One region of the Rhizobium sp. NZLR10 genome, then DNA from elsewhere that is predicted to be linked to it. Evidence: riboswitches for the same ligand, from Rfam matches in the RefSeq annotation. Region 1 holds a riboswitch; the other holds the start of a gene.
What was found. A riboswitch is a leader RNA that binds a small molecule or an ion and turns the genes downstream of it on or off. The one in region 1 is predicted to bind FMN.
Positions count from the first base shown of each region.

Region 1 (3,408 bases):
GTCACCGCCGCACCTATATCGGCTCGATGCCCGGCAAGGTCATCCAGTCGATGAAGAAGGCGAAGAAGTCCAACCCGCTCTTCCTGCTCGACGAGATCGACAAGCTCGGCCAGGACTATCGCGGCGATCCGTCTTCGGCCCTGCTCGAGGTACTCGATCCGGCACAGAACTCGACCTTCATGGACCATTATCTTGAGGTCGAATACGACCTGTCGGATGTGATGTTCATTACGACGGCGAATACGCTGAACATCCCGGCGCCGCTGATGGACCGCATGGAGATCATCCGTATCGCCGGCTACACCGAAGATGAAAAGCGCGAGATCGCCAAGCGGCATCTGCTGCCGAAGGCCATCAAGGAACATGCGTTGCAGCCGGAAGAATTCTCGGTCAACGACGACGCCCTGATGTCCATCAGCCAGCACTACACCCGTGAAGCCGGCGTCCGCAACTTCGAGCGCGAACTGATGAAGCTTGCCCGCAAGGCGGTCACCGAGATCATCAAGGGCAAGACGAAGTCCGTGCATGTGACGGCTGCCAACATCTCCGACTATCTGGGCGTCCCGCGCTTCCGCCACGGCGAAGCCGAGGGCGAGGATCAGGTCGGCGTTGTCACAGGTCTTGCCTGGACGGAGGTCGGCGGCGAGTTGCTGACCATCGAAGGCGTGATGATGCCGGGCAAGGGCCGCATGACGGTCACCGGCAATCTGAAGGAAGTCATGAAGGAATCGATCTCGGCGGCGGCCTCCTATGTCCGCTCGCGCGCTGTCGATTTCGGCATCGAGCCACCGCGCTTCGACAAGAGCGACATCCACGTGCACGTGCCGGAAGGCGCGACGCCGAAGGATGGCCCCTCGGCCGGCGTCGCCATGGCGACCGCGATCGTCTCGATCATGACCGGTATCCCGGTGAACAGGCACGTGGCCATGACCGGTGAGATCACCCTTCGCGGTCGTATTCTGCCGATCGGCGGTCTCAAGGAAAAGCTGCTCGCAGCCCTTCGCGGCGGCATCAAGAAGGTGCTGATTCCGGAGGAGAACGCCAAGGATCTGGCGGAGATTCCGGATAACGTGAAGAACAGCATGGAGATCATCCCGGTATCCCGCATGGGCGAGGTGATCAAGCATGCGCTGATCCGGCGGCCGGAGCCGATCGAATGGGACGGCACGGTGGAAACGCCGGTCATCGCATCGGTCGAAGGCCTCGACGAGACGGGCGCAACCATAGCGCATTGAGTGGCCTCGGCCACATTTATGCCCCATTGGCTGAAAACTCGGAAAAAGGCTGGCGAAAACGCCAGCCTTTTTTGTGAAAACGTCATGTAGACGCTTGCTTTTCCTTGATTTGCAGGGCTTTTGGGTTCCCGGCGGGCCTGATGATACCTATTCGGCGCCTAGCTTATATTGAGTCGTTTCGTACCATTTAGAAAGGGGTGGAAACATGAACAAGAATGAACTCGTGTCCGCAGTCGCCGAAAAGGCAGGACTGACGAAGTCTGACGCGGCTTCCGCTGTTGACGCGGTTTTCGACGTTGTCCAGGGTGAACTCAAGAACAAGGGCGACATCCGCCTTGCAGGGTTCGGCAGCTTCACCGTTTCTCATCGTGCCGCATCGAAGGGCCGCAACCCGTCGACGGGCGCTGAGGTAGACATTCCGGCTCGCAACGTGCCGAAGTTCACGCCCGGCAAGGGCCTGAAGGACGCCGTCAACGGCTGATCTGAGATTATCCGCCAGCCGTAAACGAGACCGGCTGTGCAGGATTTGGAAAGGGGTTCGGCTTTGTCGGACCCCTTTTGCTTTGCTGGGCCCTTGCTTTCGTGGCTTGCCGCCATGCGGGCTTTGATCTACGACATTTCTGTTCTCAGGGCGGGGTGAAACTCCCCACCGGCGGTATGGGTTTCTGCCTGAGCCCGCGAGCGCCGCCTTCCGCGCCAATGCTGGGGGAGGGTCAGCAGATCCGGTGCGAATCCGGAGCCGACGGTTAAAGTCCGGATGGAAGAGAATGAGTGTCGGCCGTGCGAAGGGCGGGGTGTCCTGCGTCGCCTGTTCGTGGCTCATGCGTCCTGATTTATGTTGGTCCCTGGTTTTGGATGAAAGACATGAGTCAGAATTCTCTTGCGGTCGAGCCGTCCCGCGCCATTGTCGGTGCACTCTGGATGGTCCTTGCCGGCATCGCCTTTTCGCTTCTTAACGTCGTCACCCAATGGCTGACGATGAAGCTTGCCTTTCCCTCGGCCTCGGCCGCCTTCTGGCAATATGGCTTCGCCTTCCTGTTTTCGCTGCCGTTCCTGCGCAGGCTCGGCCTGGCGGCGATGCGCACGCACTATCCCTGGCGTCACCTGGCGCGCGTCGTGCTTGCCGCGCTCGGGGTCGAGGCCTGGGTCGCCGGCCTTGCCGCGGTGCCGATCTGGCAGGCGATCGCGCTGGTGATGACCTCGCCGTTCTTCATCATTCTCGGCGCCCGGCTCTTCCTGGGTGAGCGCGTCGGTCCGGCCCGCTGGGCGGCGACCGCAGCCGGTTTCACCGGCGCGATGATCATCCTGCAGCCATGGTCGGACGGCTTTGGCTGGGCAGCACTCTTGCCGGTGCTCTCGGCGCTGCTGTGGGGCGCCTCGTCGCTGATCACCAAGAGCCTGACGGGCATCGAACGACCGGAGACGATCACCGTCTGGCTGCTCGTTCTGCTGACGCCGATAAACGGAGGGCTGGCGCTTGCGGCAGGCTTTGCAGTGCCGACGGGTACAACACTTGCCTTGTTCCTGCTGGCGGGGCTGCTGACCGCCGCAGCGCAGTATTTCCTGACGCTTGCCTATTCCGCAGCGGATGCCGCCTACATTCAACCTTTCGACGATCTGAAGCTGCCGCTGAATGTGCTGGCCGGCTGGCTGTTCTTCGGTTATGCGCCGGCCGGCTACCTCTGGCTAGGCGCAGTGCTCATCCTTTCCGCCTCACTCTTCATCATGCGAAACGAGATGCGCAAAGAGCGGAAACCCGCCTGAGGTACCCTAACCTTCTCCCCCGGAAAACGGGGAAAAGGGGAGGTGCCATGCTAGATGTGGGCAGGGAACCGAGTGGTTGCGGCACATCCCCTTCGTCTCGTTTACGAGGGACGGGCCGAAACCCATGGCTCGACCCCGGCCGGTGGCGGCAGCCGGATGAGGGCCTGACTCGACTTGCCGCAGCCCTGACAAAATAGCGACGCTCCAGCCCTACCAGCGCTGATGCACATGCGGCGCGATCAGCCGCGTGTAGATCTCGCGTGTTGCCGCCATGACACCGGCCGTAAGGGGCGCCAGATCGGCTGCGGCCGCATTGGCTTTGGCTTGTTCGGCATTGCGGGCGCCGGGGATGACGACGGTGACGGCTTCAGCCATCAGGATCCAGCGCAGCGCAAAGGCCGCCATGGTG
Region 1 is NZ_JABDWE010000005.1:119,812-123,219, forward strand. It holds gene lon (endopeptidase La) at 1-1,235, shown strand, start outside; gene hupB (DNA-binding protein HupB) at 1,441-1,716, shown strand; FMN riboswitch at 1,854-2,008, shown strand; gene HJB82_RS09885 (DMT family transporter) at 2,100-2,999, shown strand; gene HJB82_RS09890 (aldo/keto reductase) at 3,210-3,408, opposite strand, start outside.

Region 2 (3,408 bases), on a different contig from region 1:
ATCGCTTGTGACATTGCTCTGGACATTGATTGTCGCCATCGGCATCGCCTCAGCTGTGCCGACCGAGAGGCTGCCAGCGAGCAAGGCAGCCGCGATAGAAAGTGCCTTCATCGAAAACTCCAATTCATCCAGCCGTTCCCACCCTAGGGCCGCCAAATTGAACTGGAGATGAACTTCACGTTCATGTTTGCGGGAGAAAAAGAAGCGATTTCGGACCGCTCATCGCAGCGCCGGCCAGCTGGTTTTCCCGCAAGGGCAGGCGCTTCAGGGCCATCCACCGGCCCGCAAAAACCGTTCATGTCCTGCCGTAAAATGCGTCGGGACCCGGGTCACGCCCGGCGGCGACCTCGGTCAGCCGCCCAAGGTAATGCGCCCAGCCTTCCGCATGCCCGGCGCATTGATCGGCGCTCGGTAGGCCGCTATGCGTCAGTCGCAGCAGTGTTCCGCCCCCCTGCTCGATCAGGTCGATCTCGACGAGGCTCGACCCCGGCGGCACCACCTCGCTGCCGTCCCAGCCGAAGCTGTAGGCAAGGCGATGAACCGGCACCACCTCGCGAAACGAGCCGCGCGCAAAGCGGGCACCGGTGACGTTGACAAGATAGAGCCCGCCCGGCTGCGGCTCGACCTCTGCCTCCGTCCCCATCCAGCGCAGGATCTTCTGCGGGTCGGTCATCAGCGCAAACACTGCGGCCGGCGGCGCCGCAATATGCGCCTCGCGGTGAACGACGAAAGATTCTGGCATCACGCTCTCCGATAGTTGTCATGGCCTGCCTCGCCGCGGGCGGGATCAGCGGGTCATGCTGTTTTGACGTGGGTGTCCTCGCGTGAGCATGTAGGCGGAAGTACCCGATCAGCAAGGGTGGTCGGGCCACGCCGCCCCCGTCGCCCGGCACCGGCGCGGCATCCTCCAACGTCCCTCATGCTGAGGCGCGTAGCCCGTGGGGCGGAGCCTCGAAGCACTCGCCGCAACGCTGCTCCCTGCCTTCATCTAGCATCCGCGCACCCGCCGCGTCCTTCGGGGCCTCTGCGGCGCACCTCAGGACAAGGCTCTCTGGGGGGTGCAGCCAGCTAGGTGGCGATCGCCTCACCCCATCCCCGCCTCCGCGATGCAAGCATTTCGCCCTATTGCCAGCCCTTCGTCTTCCCCCTATTGTCCCGGCCGTTCTCAGGGCGGGGTGAAAGTCCCTACCGGCGGTATGCAGTTTCGATTGCGAGCCCGCGAGCGCCTTCCTCGGAAGGGTCAGCAGATCAGGTGAGATGCCTGAGCCGACGGTCATAGTCCGGATGAAAGAGAACGCACGTTCCCAGCCCTTGCGGCTGTCGGGGACGTTCGTGATCGCCTTGGGTGATGTGTCTGTTCGCCAAAGGAGATTACCATGACACCCACCCGCTACGCCTTTATCAAAGCCAGCTGGCACGCCGACATCGTCGACCGCGCCCTTGACGGCTTCTATCAGCTCGTGCCGCCCGAACAGGTCGATGTGTTCGATGTTCCCGGCGCATTCGAGATGCCGCTGCTTTCCCGCGATCTGGCCGCAAGCGGACGTTATGGCGCCGTCATTGCCGCGGCTTTCGTCGTCGACGGCGGAATTTACCGCCACGAATTCGTCGCTCAGGCGGTGGTCGACGGGCTGATGCGCGCCGGCATGGATACCGGCGTGCCGGTGCTTTCGGTTTCGCTGACGCCGCATCAGTATCAGGAAACCGAGCACCATAAGCAGATCTACCGCGCGCATTTCGTCGAGAAAGGGCGGGAGGCCGCAAAGGCCGCGCTCACAATCGGGAAGACACGCGCCGCTCTTGCCGCGTAAGGCGGCTCCCCCCGAACCGGGGCGGCGGGACCGATCCCGCCGTCTTCATCAGGTCAATTCCGACAGAATAATTGATTCGACGCCCTCGCCGCGCTGTGATCCACTCACCCCCGACATGTATCGCCATTCTTAATGCGTCCCAAACCTTAAGGAGCTGAAGATGAGCAATGCAATGCGCAGTGAAACCCCTATCGAAAATTCGCGAACACGGCCCGTCGACACCAAGCTCGAGGTGGTCGTCATCCCCGTTTCCGACGTCGATCGCGCCAAACGTTTCTACGACAGCCTGGGCTGGCGGCTCGACGCCGACTTCGCCAATGATGCCGATTTCCGGGTGCTCCAGTTTACCCCGCCCGGCTCCGGCTGCGCGATCATCTTCGGCGAGAACGTCACCGCCGCGCCACCTGGCTCCGCCCAGGGGCTCTACCTTATCGTCTCCGACATCGAGGCCGCCCGCCGCGATCTTATCGCTCGCGGCGTCGAGGTCAGCGACGTGTTCCACGACGCTGCCGGCGTCTATGCCGGCAAGGACGAGCCCTATCTCTTCGGACGGCTGCGCATCGCCGGCCGAGATCCCGAAAACCGCAGCTATCGCTCCTTCGCCTCGTTCAAGGATCCCGATGGCAATGGCTGGCTATTCCAGGAGGTCACCACGCGATTGGCGGGACGCATCGACGCCGACGAGACAGCCTTTGCGACCTCGAGCGACCTTGCATCAGCGCTGCGCCGCGCGGCGACCGCCCACGGCGAACACGAAAAGCGAAACGGCGGCAAGCACGACGAGGGCTGGCCGGACTGGTACGCCGACTACATGGTCAGTGAACAGTCTGGCCGAGAGCTGCCGCTATAGGCAGCGGTCTTTTCCGGCGAACTCAAACAGCCCTTGTTGAGGCATGCCTTCCTCCTGCGCACCTCCCTGAGGTGCGCAGGAGGAAGGCCAGTAGCCTCGAAGGACACCTCCAACGCTGCTCCGTGCATTCATTCGGCGTCGGCGCACGCGCCCGCCGTCACCGCTCGAAAAAATCCCGCCACTGTTTCTCGCCAACCAGGCAGTCGACCCCGGTCTCGGCGCCGGTGATTCTCTGCACCGTTGCCGGCGGGGAAAACCCGCTGATCTCCAGCACCAGCTTGCGGCGCACGGCAACGGCGAAATCCTCGATGTTGCGGACCGGCAGCACGAAGGCGCCGGGGCCGCCGATCACGCAATCCGCATAATATGTGTCGAGCCCGTTCGGCGCATCGGAGGGCCGCAGCATAATGGCAAGGCCATTGATGATCATGCCTGCTTCCACCGCCTTGTCGCGGGCGGATATGACTGGATTTCCGGAATTGTTCGGGCCATCGCCCGACACATCGATCACCTGTCGTCTGGACGGAAACGGACTGGAAACGATCATGCTGGCGCCTTGGGCGATCGCGGTGGAGATCGATGTACGCCGCTGCGTGGCAATCGGCCGGGCTTCGAGCTTTTCGGCAAAAGCGATCGCGTCCGCTTCCGTCTCGATGACCTGCCAGTCGATCACCGAATCCTGGACGACATAGCCCGCCCATTCGAAATAGCTGATGGCGATGCGGCCGGTCAGACCGCCCTTCACCG
Region 2 is NZ_JABDWE010000003.1:296,372-299,779, reverse strand. It holds gene HJB82_RS07105 (GCG_CRPN prefix-to-repeats domain-containing protein) at 1-111, opposite strand, end outside; gene HJB82_RS07100 (SRPBCC domain-containing protein) at 296-742, opposite strand; FMN riboswitch at 1,158-1,300, shown strand; gene HJB82_RS07095 (6,7-dimethyl-8-ribityllumazine synthase) at 1,377-1,811, shown strand; gene HJB82_RS07090 (VOC family protein) at 1,972-2,661, shown strand; gene HJB82_RS07085 (DUF1194 domain-containing protein) at 2,819-3,408, opposite strand, start outside.
Region 2: another riboswitch for FMN. It lies ahead of HJB82_RS07095 (6,7-dimethyl-8-ribityllumazine synthase); the one in region 1 lies ahead of HJB82_RS09885 (DMT family transporter).